One region of the Pseudoduganella sp. GCM10020061 genome, then DNA from elsewhere that is predicted to be linked to it. Evidence: predicted binding sites of a transcription regulator. Region 1 holds the regulator's gene; each other region holds the start of a gene.
What was found. Region 1 encodes FNR, which switches genes on or off when oxygen is low (the NO sensors DNR and NnrR bind a similar motif). Its sites were predicted from a motif close to TTGATNNNNATCAA; they were not measured.
Positions count from the first base shown of each region.

Region 2: ACFSQR_RS10425 (KamA family radical SAM protein) is a predicted target of FNR. The motif match lies at 1,897-1,910, and genes of this name have one in related genera.
Region 3: ACFSQR_RS06925 (glycine-rich domain-containing protein) is a predicted target of FNR. The motif match lies at 2,046-2,059, and genes of this name have one in related genera.
Region 4: ACFSQR_RS00470 (TraR/DksA family transcriptional regulator) is a predicted target of FNR. The motif match lies at 2,056-2,069, and genes of this name have one in related genera.

Region 1 is NZ_JBHUJS010000011.1:17,437-22,080, reverse strand. It holds gene ACFSQR_RS14485 (erythromycin esterase family protein) at 1-1,031, shown strand, start outside; gene ACFSQR_RS14480 (hypothetical protein) at 1,048-2,157, opposite strand; gene fnr (fumarate/nitrate reduction transcriptional regulator Fnr) at 2,232-3,002, shown strand; gene ACFSQR_RS14470 (FixH family protein) at 3,083-3,613, opposite strand; gene ccoG (cytochrome c oxidase accessory protein CcoG) at 3,628-4,644, opposite strand, start outside.
Region 2 is NZ_JBHUJS010000003.1:680,484-685,127, reverse strand. It holds gene ACFSQR_RS10435 (methyl-accepting chemotaxis protein) at 1-1,290, opposite strand, end outside; gene ACFSQR_RS10430 (cache domain-containing protein) at 1,309-1,761, opposite strand; gene ACFSQR_RS10425 (KamA family radical SAM protein) at 1,967-3,373, shown strand; gene ACFSQR_RS10420 (MFS transporter) at 3,375-4,644, shown strand, end outside; gene ACFSQR_RS10415 (hypothetical protein) at 4,589-4,644, opposite strand, start outside.
Region 3 is NZ_JBHUJS010000002.1:682,192-686,835, reverse strand. It holds gene ACFSQR_RS06935 (CDP-6-deoxy-delta-3,4-glucoseen reductase) at 1-328, opposite strand, end outside; gene ACFSQR_RS06930 (SDR family NAD(P)-dependent oxidoreductase) at 341-1,255, shown strand; gene ACFSQR_RS06925 (glycine-rich domain-containing protein) at 1,325-1,975, opposite strand; gene ACFSQR_RS06920 (CHASE domain-containing protein) at 2,086-3,876, opposite strand; gene ACFSQR_RS06915 (hypothetical protein) at 4,352-4,644, shown strand, end outside.
Region 4 is NZ_JBHUJS010000001.1:105,574-110,217, forward strand. It holds gene ACFSQR_RS00455 (universal stress protein) at 1-348, shown strand, start outside; gene ACFSQR_RS00460 (Hsp20/alpha crystallin family protein) at 436-882, opposite strand; gene ACFSQR_RS00465 (helix-turn-helix domain-containing protein) at 1,107-1,904, opposite strand; gene ACFSQR_RS00470 (TraR/DksA family transcriptional regulator) at 2,146-2,562, shown strand; gene ACFSQR_RS00475 (6-phosphofructokinase) at 2,571-3,686, opposite strand; gene ACFSQR_RS00480 (primosomal protein N') at 3,751-4,644, opposite strand, start outside.

The DNA of each region.
Region 1 (4,644 bases):
TGGACGGCTTCAGGCGCTTTCCCACCTGGATGTGGCGCAACACCGACGTGGTCAACTTCGTCGAATGGCTGCGCGGCCACAACGACGGGGTGCACGGCAAGGTGGGGTTCTACGGACTTGACCTGTACAGCATGTTCACCTCGATCGAGGAAGTGCTGCGCTACCTGGGCAAGGTCGATCCGGAAGCGGCGCGCAATGCGCGAGAACGCTACGCCTGCTTCGACCACTACCATGCGGACAGCCAGCGCTACGGTTATGCGGCGGGGATCGGCATGTCCGAATCGTGCGAACAGGATGTGCTGAACCAGCTGCGCGAACTGCAGCAGCGCGCCGGCGACTATGCGCGCACAGCGGGCGCCGACGAGTTCTTCGCCGCGCACCAGAATGCGCGCCTGGTCCACAACGCCGAGGAGTACTACCGCACCATGTTCCGCGGCCGGATCTCGTCGTGGAACCTGCGCGACCGCCACATGGCCGAGACACTGGAAGCGCTCGACCGCCACCTCTCGATCCAGGCGGGCGAACCGGCCCGCATCGTGGTGTGGGAGCACAACTCGCACATCGGCGACGCGCGCGCGACCGAAGTGGGTCGCATGGGAGAGTGGACGGTCGGCCAGCTGGCGCGCCAGCAGTGGGGCAAGGATGAAGTGGTGCTGATCGGCTTTTCGACCTACCACGGCTACGTGACCGCGGCGTCGGCGTGGGACGAGCCGCCCGAGCGCAAGCGCGTCAACCCGGGCCTGCCGCACAGCTATGAGGATGTGTTCCATCGCGCGGGCATGGAACGCTTCTACCTGCCGCTGCGGGAGCACAACCACGCGACCGAGGCGCTGATGCAGGAACGGCTCCAGCGCGCGATCGGCGTCGTCTACCTGCCGCGCACCGAGCGCCAGAGCCACTACTTCATGTCGCGCCTGCCGCAGCAGTTCGACGCGATCCTGCACTTCGACCGCACCGATTCCGTGACGCCGATCGACCGCGGCGCGATGGCAGGCGAAGAGCCGCCGGAGACCTACCCATCCGGCTTCTAGGGTGTAGAAACGCCTATTACACGCGACGGATGCCGATGGACGCGAGCGCATCGGCCACGTCGTCCACCACTGCCTCCAGCTGGTCCGGCGCATCCAGCGGCCGGTCGAACGTGGCCAGCACCGCGCCCGACGCATCGCGCAGCTCCGCCCGCACGACGTGGCCCTCGTCCGCCGCCGAAACGGTGGCGCCGACGCTGCCCGGATCGATGCCGCCCTCCTCCATCAGCGCGCGCGCACCTGCCATCATGCGCAGCATGAACAGCTCGTTCGCACCCTGCTCCTTGGCTCCATGGAACAGGTCCTGGTACAGGAAGCTGATCTCGATCTCGCGTCCCGGCGCGAGCAGCCGCGCCAGCAGCGGTTCGGCCATGGCGGTCCACGCGCGATAGCGTTCCATGCGCCGCTCGAAGTAGTCGTCGGCCTGCGCCTCGCCCTTCGGCACCGCGTAGAACTTGTCGTCCACGCGCTTGAGCGAGAAGCCAAGCAGGAAGCGCAGCTCGAGCGCCTCGTCGTCCGGCGCGAATGGCGCGCTATCCCAGCCGCTCATGCTGCGCTCGAGCGCCGGCATCGGTTTGACCTTGCGTTCGTCCATCCCGTTCGCCACCTCGCGCACGATCTCGTGCAGGCTGGCGTAGCTGATGCGGTCCATCTCGGCAAGGTCATACCAGTGCTGGATCAGCACCACACGCGCATCCGGGCTTTCCAGCCCCTGCGCGGTGAAGCTGTCGAGCAGCTGTTCGTAGGCCTGCTGGTCTTCGAAGCCCTGTTCGGCGCGCAGGCCGCCCGTGCTGCGCACGAACAGCGGAATGGCGAAGGCGTTGATCTCCATGTCCGGCGCATCGCCGCGCGCCTGCCGGCTGCGCAGCAGCACGGTCGACGCCGATTCCTCGACCGTCTCGCGCAGCAGCGCGTGGGTGCCATCGGCCATGTCGCGCGCTTCCTCGATCGCGTCGTACAGCACGTCGTCGTGCTTCTTCAACAAGTGCTTGCGCACTTCGCGCTGCAGGGAGGCCACCTCGGCCTTCTTGCGTGCGCATTCGAGCGCCAGGTCGGTCAGGGCGCGGACCGCCGCCTCGTCGTCGACATCGTGATCGGGTTCGTCTGCGGGATTTTGTGTTTTTGTCATGTATTAATGGAGTATTCGGGAATAAGCGCATGGCCGCTGAGCACGGCACCGCCAGTCCTTCTATAATAGCGCCCATGAGCCAGCCACTTCCATATGTTCCGCAGTCGTCGATCAACCTTGGCGCGCTGAAAGCGAGTTGTTCGAGCTGCAGCATGCACCAGTTGTGCCTTCCGCTCGGACTCGAAGACAACGAGATCAACCGCCTCGACCAGATCATCGGAGGGCGCCGCCGTGTCGCCAAGGATGAACGGCTGTACAAGGTCGACCAGCCGTTTCGCAACCTGTACGCGATCCGCTTCGGCCACTTCAAGACCTACCAGGTCAACGCGCGCGGCGAAGAGCAGATCACGGGCTTCCAGATGGCCGGCGAGCTGCTGGGCATGGATGCGATCAGCTCGGACCACCACCACTGCGACGCGGTGGCGCTGGAGGACAGCGAGGTGTGCGAGATTCCGTTCGAGCGCCTGGAGGACCTGTTCGGCCACGTGCCGACGCTGCTGCGCCACTTCCACCGCATCATGAGCCAGGAAATCACACGCGAACAGAACGTCATGCTCCTGCTCGGGAACATGCGTGCGGACCAGCGCTTCGCCGCCTTCCTGGTCAACCTGTCCACGCGCTATGCGGCGCGCGGCTACTCGTCCACCAGTTTCGCGCTGCGCATGTCGCGCGAGGACATCGGCAACTACCTGGGGCTCACCATCGAAAGCGTGAGCCGCCTGCTGTCGCGCTTCAAGAAGCAAGGCTGCATCAAGGTCGACAAGCGCGAGGTGACGATCATCGATCCGGTCCAGCTGAAAGCGATCGCGGCAGGCACCGAGTCCTGTCCCGGCGGCTCGGACTAGCCAGCCCCAAGGGGGACTATCCCTCCAGGGACCGTCCCCGCATAACGAAAAAGGGCGCAAGCGCCCTTTCGTGTCCCAACTTAATGCACCAGTGGCGAACGCTCCGCATCAGCCACCAGCGTCACGTTTTGCTCGTCCGGCCAACGCCACTCCCCCGTCAGCCGCCAGGTGCGGCCTTCGCCCTCCACGATCACCTGCCAGCGGGCCCGCTCCAGCATCGGCAGCGGCACCGAGAAGCGTCCCTCCCCGTCGCTGCGGGCAGCCAGCTTCAGGTCCTTGTCCGGCTGCGTGGAATGCACCAGCTGGATGTCGAGCGCGGCCGCCATCGGCTTCCCTGCGGCGCTGAGCACCCCTTCCAGCCGCTCGCTCGCCGGGTTGTAGCGCGCTTCGACCTGCAGCTGGCGTTCCGCTGCCGCGCGGTCGCGGCTCAGGTCCTGGTTGATCGCCTTGCCGCGCTTGTAGTAGTCGTCCACCACCAGCGCGTCCGGCGTGCGCGATGCCAGCGTGATCATGATGATCGCGCCCACTACCACCCAGGCCGGGCCGATCATCAGCAGCCATGGCCAGCGCTGCTTGTACCAGGGCGTCTGTTGCGTGTCCTGCTGTTCCATCCTGGCTCCTGTCCTTAACGGCGCGGCACGATGAAGACCGCTTCTTCGGTCACGCGCAGCGCGGGATCGTCCTTCGCGACGATCGCAAATTCAATCGGGTTGGCGCCCTTCTGCCCTTTGCCGTGGCGGATGCGCACGCGCACCGCAACGGAGCGGGTAGTGGCGCCATCGAGCGCCGCTTCGGTCGGCTCGGCCACATGCAGCGACTCGATGCCGCTCGCGCTGATCACGAACACATGCGGCTTCTCGGCCGTATTCATGATCTGCAGGCGGTACACGTTCTCGATCATGTCGTTATCCACTTCGCGGCCCATCGAGCCACGGTCGCGGATCACGTCCAGCTTGACCGGGTTGCGCATCGCCAGCGAGGCGACGAACCCGACCATGATAGCCAACAGCAGGCCGGTGTAGATCAATACGCGCGGACGCAGGACCCGGCGCGCGATCTGTGCCGGATTCCACTTCTTCTCGAGCGCGCGCTCGGTGGCGTAGCGGATCAGGCCTTGCGGCTTGCCCACCTTGTCCATCACGGTGTTGCACGCGTCGATGCAGGCCGCGCAGCCGATGCACTCGTACTGCAGGCCCTTGCGGATGTCGATGCCGGTCGGGCACACCTGGACGCACAGGGTGCAGTCGATGCAGTCGCCAGCCGGCTTGTCGCCGGAGTTCGGGCCGCGCGGCTCGCCGCGTTCCTTGTCGTAGGTGACGATCAGCGTGTCCTTGTCGAACATCGAACTCTGGAAGCGCGCATACGGGCACATGTACTTGCACACCTGCTCGCGCAGCCAGCCGGCATTCCCGTAGGTGGCCAGTGCGTAGAATCCAACCCAGAAGGTTTCCCAGCCGCCCAGCGCAAATGCCGCGATCTCCGCACCCATCATGCGCATCGGCGTGAAGTAGCCGACAAAGGTGATGCCGGTCCACAGCGCGACGATGGCCCAGCCGGTGTGCTTGGCGAGCTTGCGCGCCACCTTGTTCACCGACCATGGCTGGCGGTCGAGGCGGATGCGCGCACTGCGCTCGCCTTCGAT
Region 2 (4,644 bases), on a different contig from region 1:
CGACGCGCTGCCGCCATCGATGGTGGTGACCGATTCGGCAATCAGCGCCTTGATCTCCTTGGCCGCCGCCGCCGAGCGCTGCGCCAGGCTGCGCACTTCCGCCGCCACCACGGCAAAGCCGCGTCCCTGTTCACCCGCGCGCGCCGCTTCCACCGCCGCGTTCAGCGCGAGGATATTGGTCTGGAACGCGATCCCGTCGATCACGCCGGTGATCTCCACCACCTTGCGCGAGCTGGCGCGGATGCTTTCCATGGTGCGTACCGCGCGGTCCACGGCCTGGCCGCCGCTGTCGGCCAGCTGCGCGGCCTTCGACGCCAGGTCGTTGGCCTGGCGCGCGTTCGAGGCGGTGTCGCTGACCGCCTGCGTCAGCGTATGGATGGCGCTGGCGGTTTCCTGCAGCGAGCCGGCCTGCAGCTCGGTGCGCGTGGACAGGTCGATGTTCCCGCTCGCGATCTCGCGCGAGGCGGTGTCGATCGAATGCACCGCATCGGTGATCGTGCGCATGGTGCTGTTCAGGTGCGCGATGGTGCGGTCGAGCGCGCGCGATGCGTCCGCGATCTCGTCGCGCCCGTCGCTCGCGGCCACTGCGGTCAGGCGGCCGGCGGCCAGTTCGTCGACCACGCCGGTCATCGCGCGGATGTCGGCCAGCATGGAGCGCCGCACCAGCATCGAGACGGCCAGCGACAGCGCGATCGACAGCACCACCAGCGCCGTCATCGCGATGCCGAGGGTGCGGAATTCGTCCTTGGCGGCCAGGTAGGCCTGTTCGGCCAGCTTGCGCTCGAGCGCCGACAGTTCGGCCAGGCGCGTGCCCAGTACCTGGAACTGGGCCTCGGCCTTCTGCATCGAGTTGGTCGCGATCGACACGTCCACCTGGGCCATCTCGATCGTCTCGAGCACTTCCTTGCGGTAGGCCGCCAGCGCCGCCACGGACGGGTCGACCAGCTTGCGCTCTTCCGGGCTGGCCACCTTCGCCAGGCCGGCCAGCTGCCGGGCCAGCGCCTGGTGCCGCGCGTGGATCTCGGCGGTCACCTTGTCCAGCCGTTCCTTGACGAAGCTGCCGTTGGTCCAGGCCAGCAGCCGGTAGATGTCCGAGTGGGCCTGGCGCGCGGAGCCCGCCACGTCGGAGGCATCGCGCAGGCGCGCGGCGCGCACCTGCACCATGTTTTCAAGCGATGCGTTCTGGCGCACCATGCCGTAGTACGACGCGCCGGACAGTGCCAGCAGCAGTAACAGCACGAGTCCCGGCGCGAGCAGCAGTTTGGGGCCGATCCGCAGTTTCCTCAGCATGGCGAGCCTCGCTTTCGATTATTTTTTACCGTACAGGCCTGCTTCCAGCACCACGTCGCCCTCGCGCAGGATGTAGGTGGTTTTCGGCTCGATCTTGCCGCTGACCGGGTTCTTGTACATGTAGTTGACCCAGCCCTTGCCCTTGGCGGCGGCCAGCTCGATGATCTCGCGGCGGTACTTCTTGCCGCTGGCGTCCGGCACGTCCACCAGGTCCTTGCCGACGATCGACGGGTTGACCGGGTGCGCCAGCACGATGCCGGTCTTCACGTCGCGCATGTCGATGTACAAGGAGCCTTGCAGGAACTCGGGGTCCTTGGCCATCAGGCGTTTGGCCAGTTCGTCCTTGCCCTTGGTGCGCACGACCTCGGCGCCGCGTTCGGCCATCGCGATTGCGTCCTTCTCGGTCGGTTCGGCAGCCCAGGCAGTGCCAGCCAGCGCCATGCCCATCAACAGTGCAGCGATTTTTTTCATGATGTGTTGGTCCTTTCCGTTGTGAGTTCCCAAGTGAAATGTTGCCAAGTTGCATCGGCTAATCTACGCCCGGCGGCGCGACGCGGTTTGCGCTACCACAAGTGCAACGATCCTTGCATTTCCTCATGGCACTTCTTGACTAGCGGCAACCGTGACGTGGATGGCGAAACCTAAGATGAATTTCCGACCATCAATGGAGGTTGCCGTGAAGATAGAAGCCATCGGAGACAAGTTTCAGCCGTACACACGGCAGTCGATCACCCAGGCGCGCCAGTGGCAGTGGCTGGCGCCGGAATTGCAGGAAGCGGTGCAGGTGGTGTCGCACGTGCTGCCGTTTCGCACCAACGCGTATGTGCTGGACCAGCTGATCGACTGGAGCCGGGTGCCGGACGACCCGATCTACCGCCTCGTGTTCCCGCACCGCGACATGCTGCCGGCTGCCGAATACGATCAGCTGCGCGATCTCGTCATGCACGGAGGCGACAACGCCGCGCGCGAGGCGCTGGTCCACAAGATCCGCATGCGCATGAATCCGCACCCGGCCGGCCAGCTGACCCACAACGTGCCGCATGTGGACGGCGTGCCGGTGCCCGGCCTGCAGCACAAATACCGGGAGACCGTGCTGTTCTTCCCCAGCGCCGGCCAGACCTGCCACGCCTATTGCACCTTCTGCTTCCGCTGGCCGCAGTTCGTCGGCATGGACGGCCTGAAGTTCGCCGCCCGCGAGAGCGAGCAACTGGTGTCCTACCTGCGCAGCCACCCCGATGTGACCGATGTGCTCATCACCGGCGGCGACCCGATGATCATGAATACCCGCTCGCTCGAGCAGGTGCTCGAACCGCTGCTGGCGCCGGAGCTGGCGCACATCCAGAACATCCGCATCGGCACCAAGTCGGTGGCGTACTGGCCGCAGCGCTTTGTCAGCGACCGCGATAGCGGCGACCTGCTGCGCCTGTTCGAACGCGTGGTCGCCAGCGGCAAGAACCTTGCCGTGATGGGGCATTACAGCCATGCGGCCGAACTGCGGCCGGGCATCGCGCAGGCGGCGGTCAAGAACATTGTCGGCACCGGCGCCACGCTGCGCATGCAGGGGCCGCTGATCCGCCACATCAACGAGGACCCGGCCAGCTGGGCCGAACTGTGGACCACCGGCGTGCGGCTCGGCGCCATCCCCTACTACATGTTCGTCGAACGCGATACCGGCCCGAGCGACTACTTCGCGCTGCCGCTGGCGCGGGCGCACGAGATCTTCCAGGCCGCGTACTCGCGCGTGTCGGGCCTGGCGCGCACCGTGCGCGGACCGTCCATGAGCGCCTTCCCCGGCAAGGTGATGATCGACGGCGTGGTGACGATCAACGGCGAGAAGCTGTTCGCGCTGCAGTTCCTCCAGGCCCGCAACCCGGACTGGGTCAAGCGGCCGTTCTTCGCCAGGTACGATCCCGCCGCGACCTGGCTGAACCACCTGGTCCCGGCGTTCGGCAAGCAGAAGTTCTTCTTCGAGTCGGAAATGGAGGAGGAGAGCCACGCCGCGCCGCCCGCGCGCGTCATCCAGATCACGCCGGTGCGGACGCCGGAGCCGTCCGCGATCGGCGAGCGCGCCGACGCCGCCTGACATGCCGCCACTGCACACGGCGCGCATGTCCGGCGCGGCCGTGTTCTGCCAGGTGTTCCTGCCTTACGCGCTGGGACACTTCCTGTCCACGCTGCTGCGCAACGTGAACGCGGTGCTGGCGCCGCAGCTGGCGCAGGCCGCGTCGCTCAGCCCCGGCGAACTGGGCCTGCTCACCAGCGCATTCTTCTGCGCGTTCGCGCTGGCCCAGCTGCCGGTCGGGATCGCGCTGGACCGCTTCGGACCGCGCCGGGTGCAGGCCGCGCTGCTGCTGCTGGCGGCACTGGCCTGCGTGCTGTTCGCGCAGGCCGGCACGCTGGCAGGCATGGCCGCCGCGCGCTTCCTGCTCGGCCTCGGGCTGGGCGGCTGCTTCATGGCGGCGGTGAAGGCGATGGCGGCTTGGGCGCCGCCCGCGCGCATGCCCTCGATCAGCGGCTACCTGATCGCCGCCGGCGGGCTGGGCTCCGCCGCGGCCACGCTGCCGGTGCGATCGGCGCTGGAGCACACCGACTGGCGCGGCGTGTTCCTTGGCCTGGGGCTGATCGTCGCCATGGCCGCGCTGGTGGTGTGGGCGGTGGCGCCGCGCGATGCGGGGCGCGCCGCAGCGGGGCCGCGCGTCGCGCTGGCCGACGTGTACCGCGATCCGGCGTTCCGCCGCACCGCCTCGCTGGTACTGGTGCCGCACACGGTGTTCTTCGGCGTGCAGGGACTGTGGATCGGGCGCTGGCTGTCCGATGCGGGGCGCATGCCGGAAGGAACGGTGGCCTACCTGCTCTACCTGTCGATGGCGGCCGTGATCTTCGGCGCCATCGCGGTTGGCATGATCACGGAGTGGGCCGCGAAGCGCGGGATCGCACCGCTGGAGGTCGCGGCGGCCGGCGTCGCGCTGTTCATCGGCGTGCAGGTGGCGATCGCCGTCACTCCGGGCATCGGCTTCAGCCAGCTGGCGGTGCTGTTTACCCTGGTCGGCACCATCACCGGCATCGAATATTCGATCGTTGCGCAGAGCATGCCGGCTACGCTGACCGGGCGCGCGTCCACCTGCCTGAACCTGCTGATCTTCGTGGGCGCGTTCCTGGTGCAGCTGGGCTTTGGCCTGGTCGTCGACTGCTGGGACAGCGATGCCACCGGGCGCTACCCGGCGGTCGCCTACCAGGTGGCTTTCGCCGCCTGTATCGCGCTGCAGCTGCCCGGCCTGGCGCTGTATGCGTGGCGGCGCTACCTGCAGCCGTCCAGCACCAGCAGCGGCAGCGAGGTCCAGGCGATGCCCGCCA
Region 3 (4,644 bases), on a different contig from region 1:
TCGAGATGACGCGCGAGGGCATCTTGCGCACCGGGTACTCGCTGGAACCGGTGACTTCGCGCGCGGCGATGGTCAGCGCGGTTTGCGGCAGCGCGCAGCAGAACAGGGCGAAGCCCTCGGCCTTCTCCTCGTCCGACAGCGCGCGCTTCTGGTAGGGTTTGTGCTGCACTGTGCCTTCGACGATTTTTCCCTTGCACGAACCGCAGGCGCCGTTCTTGCAGCCGTACGGCAGGCCCACGCCGGTGCGGATGGCCGCGGCCAGGACGGTTTCGTCTTCCTCGCAGCTGAACTGGTGGCCGCTTGGCTGGACAGTGATCTCGAAAGTCATACAATCCTCAAAATGAACAACATAAAAACGGGGCGCCCGCGCCTCCTGGTCATCGGATGCGGCGACGTGGGCATGCGCCTGCTGCCGCTGGTGCGCGACCGGTTTCGCGTGTTTGCGCTGACCAGCCGGCCGGAACGCCGCGCCGAGCTGCGCGCGGCAGGCGCGATTCCGGTCGTGGCGGACCTCGACCGCCCGGGCACGCTCAAGCGCCTCAAGGGGCTGGCGCGCTACATCGTGCACCTGGCGCCGCCACAGGCGGACGGCATGCTCGACCGCCGCACGCGCAACGTGACCGCCATTCTACCCGAGGGGGCAGTTGTCGTTTACATCAGCACCACCGGCGTGTATGGGGACTGCATGGGGGCGCGTATCGACGAAACGCGGCCGCCCGCGCCGCACAATGCGCGCGCCTGGCGCCGGGTGGATGCGGAGCGCACGCTGCGCCAGGCGGTGCTGGCGCGCCACGGGCGGCTGGCGATACTGCGCGCGCCGGGGATCTATGCGCGCGAGCGGCTGCCGCTCGAGCGGCTGGAAGAGGGGACGCCGGCGCTGGCGCCGGCCGACGACGTGTACACCAACCATATCCACGCGGACGACCTGGCGCGCATCGCCGCGCTGGCGCTGTTCCGCGGCCTGCCGGGCCGGGTCTACAACGCGGTGGACGATACGGAGATGAAGATGGGCGAGTACTTCGATGCGGTGGCCGACGCGTTCGGGCTGGCGCGTCCGCCCCGGCTGTCGCGCGCCGAACTGGCGGCACAATCGACGCCGCTGCGGCTGTCCTTCATGTCCGAATCGCGGCGGATCGGCAATGGGCGGCTTCGCACGGAACTTGGGGTGCGCTTGCGCTATCGGACGGTGCAGGCGGCGCTGGCGGCATTCCGGGAAGACGGCTGCCGGCCGGACGACGGCCGGGACCCATCCTGAGCGAGCGCACCATCGCGCATGCGCAATGCCACGCGGGCATGGGTCCGGGCTAGCGCCGGGACGACGGTGTCAGAGGGTAGGGCGGGCCAGGGAAAGGGCGCCGCTCGCGCTGGCGGACATCTGCGAAGGCGGCACCATCGACCACGCGCTGGCAGGCTGCTTGGGCGGCACCATCGACCACGCCGTGGCAGGCTGCTTGGGCGGCACCATCGACCATGCGGTGGCGATCTGCTTGGGCGGCACCATCGACCAGGCCGCGACGGCCTGGGCAGGCGGCACCATCGACCATGCGTTCACGTCCTGGCGCGGCCCGTTGATCTGGCTGGCCGCATGCGCGAACGAGTCCTTGCCGAAGTTTTCCTCGTACAGTTCCTTCATGCGGTCGCCGGCGCGCTCGTGCAGCGCCTCGTCCTCTTCGCCGCGCAGGCCGACATACGGGAAGTGGTGCAGGTAGTGGCCAAACACCGCATCGCAGTCCTGCATGTACTTCATGGTATCGAGGATGTGGTAGTGCCAGAAGATGTCGACATCGAACAGCGGCGCGCTCTGCTCGTGCGGGTACTTCTTCATCAGGTAGAGGAAGCGCCGGTACTCGAACTCGACCGCGTCGGCCTTCTCGCGCGACCATCCCTCGCCGGACTGCGCGTGCATGAGCTTGACCTTGATCGGATCCAGGTCGAGGGCTGCGATGGCTGCGAAATCGTCGTGGGTGGTTTCCATGGGGTTCCTCCGGTCGTAAGAGTTTGGCAAGGCGCCGGATCAAAGTCTGCTATAAAAGCCACGGTGGATGTTGATTTACGTCAACATTTTTCGCGAGCAATTAATAACTTTTAGACACATAATTCAGGGTTTGGCTGCGCGGCGTTCAGCGGCCTGTCGGACCGGGCCAGTGCGACCGAGACCGAGATCAGGGTTCCCGCGCCCGGCTCGCTGCGCACCACGAACGTGCCGCCGAGAATCTTGACGCGCTCCTCGATACCGACCAGCCCGAACGAGTTCGCCTTGTCGCGCCCGCCAGGCGGCATGCCAATGCCGTTGTCGGCCACGGTCATCGACAGCACGCCGTCGCGGCACTTTAATTCCACCTGGACATGGGTGGCGCGCGCATGGCGCCGCACATTGCTGAGCGACTCCTGCAGGATGCGGAAGAACGCGGTGGCGCAATGGTCGTCCACAGCGACGTCGTGGTTGCCGTCGACCAGCTCGCAGGCGATGCCGGTATGGCGCCGGAAGTCCGCGATCAGCCATTCGACGGCCGCCGACAACCCCAGGTCCAGCACGTTCGGGCGCAGGTCGTTGATGATCTGGCGTACCGACTTGATGGTGGCGTCGATCTGCTCCATGGTTTCGCGTGCGCGCGCGTGCAGGCGCGGATGGCGCGTGGCCGTGCGCGAGCACAGCACGTCCGCCTCGATGCGCAGCGCCAGCAGGTTCTGTCCGAGGTCGTCATGGATCTCGCGGGCGATGCGCTTGCGTTCTTCTTCCTTGATGTGGTCCGCATGCGCGGCCAGGCCGCGCAGTTTGCGGTGCGAGACCTCGAGCCGGTCCTGGCTTTCGCGCAGTTCGCGCGTCATCAGGTTCGCCAGGTGCAGCGCGCGCCGGCGCGAGGTGGCCATGGTCTGGAACAGCGCCGACAGCAGCATCGTCACCACGAACCCGGCCGCGGCGGCCATCCACGGCAGGCTGGCGTCGAAACGGGTGTAGGCGTCCTGCTTGCGGGTGCTGAAGCTGGCGACCCAGGTGCGGCCCGCGAACGGGATTTCGACCTGGGTGACGAAGGTGTGATGGTCCGCTCGCGGCATGGGCGGCGCGGGATTGGCCCTGGTCGACGCGCTGTCGTACAGCAGGATCCCTGCTTTGCTGTCCGACATGGACAGACGCACGTCGTCCGCGCCCATCTCGTCGAGCACGTTCTGCACCAGGTTGCGCATCGAGAAGCCGATGCCGATCGAGCCGACATAGGCCGCGCGCCGCTCCGCCACCGTATTGGTGGGCATGCCGACACGGTAAATCGGCAGGCGCAAGGCCATGCCCATGTTGAGATGGTCGTTCATGATCGGCAGCGGAAGCCCGGAGCTGGCCATGCCGCCGGTATCGCGCGCGCGGTCGAGGCCACCCCAGACATCGTGCGCGCCCACATCGCGGCCGTAGCGCCCGCGCCACACTTCCACCGGATCGATCAGCACGATCAACTCCGGATCCGCGCGTCCGTTGTAGGTCAACTCGGGGAAAGCGGGGTAGCCATCGGGGCCGTCGACGGGCAGCGAGTGCATCTCGGCCAGGAATGCAGGCATCTGGGCCGCCGGCACGCGGCGCGCGTAATTCACGGCGACGATGCCGGGGAAATGGTATGGCAGTTCGAGGCCGTCGACGTAGCGGTGGAACTGCTCGCGGGTCGGATTGCCGAGGGTCCGCATCATGCTGGCGCTGCCGCGCAGGACATCGATATAACTCTTCAGGCGCGTCCTGATCATGTACTGGGCGTTGCGCGCCAGGTGCTCGAAGCGTTCGCGGTTGTCCGCCTCGATCCAGCTGGCCGTCACCCAGTGCAGCAGGTAGCCCACCACCGCCGAGAGTACTGCTCCGGCCAGCAGGGCGGAGAGAGTCTTCTTTTTGTCCACGAGTCACCGGTACAGAAACAGATGGAACTCAACTGTAACCACAAATTGACTAATGTCAAGAAACGTGAAGTCGGGCTCCGGTCTTAAGGGCAGGATGCTGCATTAACTGAACGGCATGCGGCTGCCGGCCGGCCACTTTTCCACCAGCCGTGCGGGGTGGTCACTTGTGGCGGAATTCGCCATAAATGGGCCGTTTCCGCCATCCCCGACTGTAGGAATAGCACAGGGTGGGTCCTCCCAACTCCGAATATTTTTGTCTCTTCGATCGTTTTTCGTCGCTTTCGTACTCTTTCACCGATCTGGGCCTGTTAACTGAACTGTTTTTGCCGCAGGCCGTCAAACCAAAGTACGAAACAGACATCGCGCACATGCGTTTGCGACAAAAATCGCGTGCCCGCGCGATCGAAACAGACACTGCTCCGAACGTTCCAGACATTTCTGCACCCTCAAACCGACACGACTTGGAGACTTTGCGATGAAAACCAGAACCGTCATCACGATCCCGATTCCTGTACCAGATAAAGCGTTCAATGCACTGTGCGACTACATGGACGGAGTACGCTGCAAACGCGACATCGCGTTCGTTGCGGGCGACGCGATCCTGGCATATATCGCCAACGGACGTGCGCGTGCCGCCGAAGCGCCGGGCAAGGCGCCGCAAGGATTTCAATGGAAGGACGTTTTTCTACCCGACGGCACGCGCCTGAAAACCCGTGTCCGGCGCAGGACCTACTACGCCGCCGTGCAAGGCGACCGGATCCAGTGCGA
Region 4 (4,644 bases), on a different contig from region 1:
GCGCTGCATGTGATGCCGGAATTTCACATGCTGACGGTGAATACCGAGATGATCGAGGATACCCGCGAGCAGTACCTGATCGATACCGAGCAGCGCGGACGGCAGGTGCTGCTCGCAGTCGAGCAGGCCGCGCGCGAGGCGGGCGTCGACTGCCAGACGGTATTGCGCCGCGCTGACAATCCGTACACGGAGATCCTCGAGGTGGCACGCGACCAGGGCTGCGACCTGATCGCGATGGCCTCGCACGGCTACCGCGGGATCAAGGCCATGGTGCTAGGCAGCGAAACGCACAAGGTGCTCGTGCACAGCATGATTCCGGTGCTGGTGCTGCGTCCGTTCGCGGAATAGTGCCGCCAGGGCGTGACGAGGCGGGCCCGCGTCCATGCGGCCGGGCCCGGGGCAGGCGCGCCCTAAGGGCCCGCCCATGCACGCCTGTCAGTGGATCTCGAGCTTCTGCCCGGTGCGCTGTTCGCGCTTGGGCAAGGTCAGTTCCAGGATGCCGTCCTGGTACTTGGCCTCGGCCTTCGACTCGTCCACCTCGTGCTCCAGCGTGAAGCTGCGGTACATCTCGCCGCGGTAGATCTCGCAGCGCACCACCTTTTCGCCCTCTTTCTGTTCCTGCCGCTGCTGGCTCTCGGCGGAGATGGTCACGCGGTTGGCGTTCACGTCGACCTTGATGTCCTCCTTGCGCACCCCCGGTATCTCGGCGCGGATGGTATAGGCCTGGTCGGTCTCGTTGACGTCGCAGCGCACCGCAGGCATGTCCGGCATGTCGCGCATCGAAAGCGGCCGCATGTCGCGCAGGAACTCTTCCATGCGATGCAGGGGGCTGACCCGCATCAGGTCTCGGAACGGGTCGAACGGTGTCATATTGTTCGCCATGATCGTGTCTCCTCAAGTCGATAACGCCGCCGCACGGTGCCAACTGCGCACAATCGCGGCGATCTGTCGTCAAGTTTGCCTAACTGGAGAGATCCGGTGCCAGCCGGGCCGATCTGCGGCGAATGGTGCCAATCCCAAGCGAACGCCGCTCATCGGTACCCATCTGCAGCGAACTCCCACTTATTCTTTATAACCCGTTTTGCGCGGTTCGCAAGCGGCACGGGTCAGGCGGCGACCCGCAGGGGAATGGTGCGCGATGGCGGCGGCGGCTGCAACCCGGCGCCCGGCGCGGAGCGCATGCCGCCGGCCAGCGCCTCCAGCGAAGCGCGGTCGACGATCTCGAGCTTGCGGTTGTCGAGCCGGATCCAGCCGTTGTTGCGGAACTTGGCCACCAGGCGGCTGACACTCTCGATGGTGAGCCCAAGATAGCCGCCGATGTCGTCGCGCGACATGCGCAGCTGGAAAGAGACCGGGGAATAGCCGCGCTGCGCGTAGCGCTCGGACAGGTTGAGCAGGAAGCAGGCAAAGCGCTGTTCGGCCCGCATATTGCCCAGCACCAGCATGAGCGCCTGTTCGCGCTGGATTTCCTGGCTCATCATGCAGTGGAACTGCTGCAGCAGGTGCGGGATCTTGCCGAACAGCTCCTGCAGGCGCGCGAACGGGATTTCGCACACTTCCGAATCCTCCAGCGCCACCGCGTCGCAGGCATGGCGTCCGCCCGCGATCGCGTCGAGTCCCAAGAGCTCGCCCGACATCGCAAAGCCGGTAACCTGCTGCGCGCCGCGCCGGTCGACCTGCGCGGTCTTGAAGTGCCCGAAGTGGATGGCGTAGAGGCTGGTGAACGGCTGGCCGATGCGGTACAGGTACATGTCGCGCCCGATGCGGTGGCGGCGCACGATGCCGTCGAAGAGTGCGACTTCAACAGGTTCCAGGCCGCGCAGCAGGCACATGCCGGCGAAGCGGCATTCGGCACACCTGTTCGGCGGGACAGGCGCCTGGCCCGCGCCATGCTGCTTGCACACAATGTTACCTCTTCCAGTTAATGTGGCCTCGCTGTCGCGCTGCGCTTAAAGCACGCGCTACCAACAATATACGACTGAAATGCGCAGGTATCCAGCGTCCGTTGTTGCAAGCGTGCGCGTCAGCTACTTGATGCGAATATTGGGCGCGCATTTGACTATCGTCAAAGCAAAGGCTATCTGCCCGCCCGCATCAGGGCTACATTGAATCACTCGTCCGACCCGGACGTGCAAGGAGAACGCCATGGCGGAACCGCTGACGCAGGAAGATATCAGGCAACTCGAAGCGAGCCTGATTGAGGAGCGCAAACTGCTGGTGTCCGCGCTGAGCGACCGCCTGCACCAGGGCGACAACCCGGAAGAGATGAGCCTCGGCAATAACATGCTGGAAGGCGCGGTGGACGACCGCTCCACCGCCAATATGCTGAACGACGAGGAGATTTCGGAGCTGGGGCTGGACCTGCGCGAACTGCGCGCGGTGGAGTCGGCGCTGGAACGCATCGCACAAGGCAGCTACGGCATTTGCGCCAACTGCAGCAGCGTCATCGGGGCGGACCGCATGCGCGCCCAGCCGACTGCCGCGCTGTGCATCACCTGCCAGACCGAAGCGGAGCGCCGGCCCGGCACCTTCGCCGAAGGCAGCTCGCGCATGCGCCTCTAGCCGCGGCCCTACACGCGTTCGCCGAGGCAGATGCCCAGTTCGCGCGCAGTCTCCATGATGTCGCTGCCGACCGGCACGCGCTTGGTATGCCCGGCCACCTCGGCCAGCGGCACGTAATCGATCCCCGGCCCGGTCAGCGCGACCATCACGCCGCTGCGGCCTTCGTCCAGCGCGCGCACCGCCGCGGCGCCGAAACGCAGCGCGGAGACGCGGTCGAAGGCCGACGGGCTGCCGCCGCGCAGCAGGTGGCCCAGCACCACGGGGCGGCATTCCTTGCCGGTGCGGTCCTCCAGCCAGTGCGACACGCGCATGCCGATGCCGCCCAGCCGCTCCGCATGCCCGCCCGCCGCGCGGCTGGCCAGCTCGCGCTGACCGCCCGCCGGCGCCGCCCCTTCCGCCACGACCACGATCGAATGCTTGCGCCGGTCCGCGTCGCGCGCCAGGATCGCCTGCGCCACCACGTCGATGTCGAACGGGATCTCGGGAATCAGGATCGCGTGCGCGCCGCCCGCCATCCCGGCATGCAGCGCGATCCAGCCGGCGTAGCGTCCCATCACCTCCACCACCATCACGCGCTGGTGGCTTTGCGCGGTGCTGTGCAGGCGGTCGATGCATTCGGTCGCGAAGCCCGATGCGGTATCGAAGCCGAAGGTGAGGTAGGTGCGGTCGAGGTCATTGTCGATCGTCTTGGGCACTCCCACCACGGTCAGGCCCTTGCGCTGCAGCCCGTCGGCGATGCCCATGGTGCCGTCGCCGCCCACCATCACCAGCGCGTCGAAGCCGCGCGCGCGACATTCGTCCACCACGTCGCCCGAGCGGTCCTGCTCGGTCCAGCCGCCGGATTTGTCGGGCATGGGGAAGTGGAAGGGGTTGCCGCGGTTGCTGCTGCCAAGGATGGTGCCGCCCAGGTGCGCGATGCCGTGCACGTTGTCGGGCGTGAGCAGTTGCACGCCTTCGCCGACACAGCTCTCCGGCGCGATCAGGCCGTTCATGCCGTCGCGGATGCCGTAGCACTCCCAGCCCCGGCGCGCAGCGGACAGCACCACCGCGCGGATCACCGCGTTCAGTCCGGGCGCATCCCCGCCGCCGGTCGATATCGCAATCCGCCTGATTTGCCGTGCCATCGCGCCCTCCGTCAAGAAGGACTCTATGCTATCAGTTCCGCGGCGCCGGACAGGGCACAGTCCGTCAGATGTCGACCGGGTCGACCTCGAGCGACCATTTGGCGCGCGTCTTCATTGCGCGCAGTTGTTCCATCCACGCGCGCAGGAAGGCCTGCAGCGCCGGGCGGGACGACGACTCGACCAGCAACTGCGCGCGCTCGACGTTGTGCACGCGCGTCATGGTCATCGGAATCGGCTCGTTGATGGTGATGCCCTCGTGCTCCAGGCAGTCGCGCGCGGCCGCGAGGAACTCGAGCGCGATCGCCAGTTCGCGTCCCTCGGCCCGGAGCAGGGCCTGGTACATGAAGGGCGGCAGCATGGCCTGGCGCCGCTCGGTGAGCAGGCCTGTGGCATAGCTGTCGTAATCGTGCTTCATCACCGCCGAGTACAGGGGATGCTGCGCATAGCGCGTCTGCACCAGCACCTCGCTGTGGTTGCCGCCGGCACGCCCGGCGCGGCCCGCCACCTGCATGAGCTGCGCGAACAGGCGCTCGCTGGCACGGTAGTCCTGCGAGAACAGCGCGGTGTCCGGGTTCAGGATTCCCACCAGCGTCAGGCGCTTGAAGTCGTGGCCCTTGGCGACCATCTGCGTGCCGACCAGGATGTCCACTTCGCCGCGGTGCACGGTGTCGAACGCTTCCTGCGCGGCGCCCTTGCGGCGGGTCGAGTCGGCGTCGATGCGCAGGATGCGCGCCTCCGGGAACATCTGCTGCAGGCCCTCTTCCACGCGCTGGGTGCCGCGGCCGAGCGGCTGCAGGTCGACGTTGCCGCAGGTCGGGCAGGAGCGCGGAATGCGCATCTCCAGGCTGCAGTGGTGGCAGCGCAGGCGGTGCTCGGGCTTGTGCAGCACCATGAAGGCGGTGCAGCGCTTGCAGTCGCTCACCCAGCCGCACGCATCGCACGAGATCACCGGGGCGTA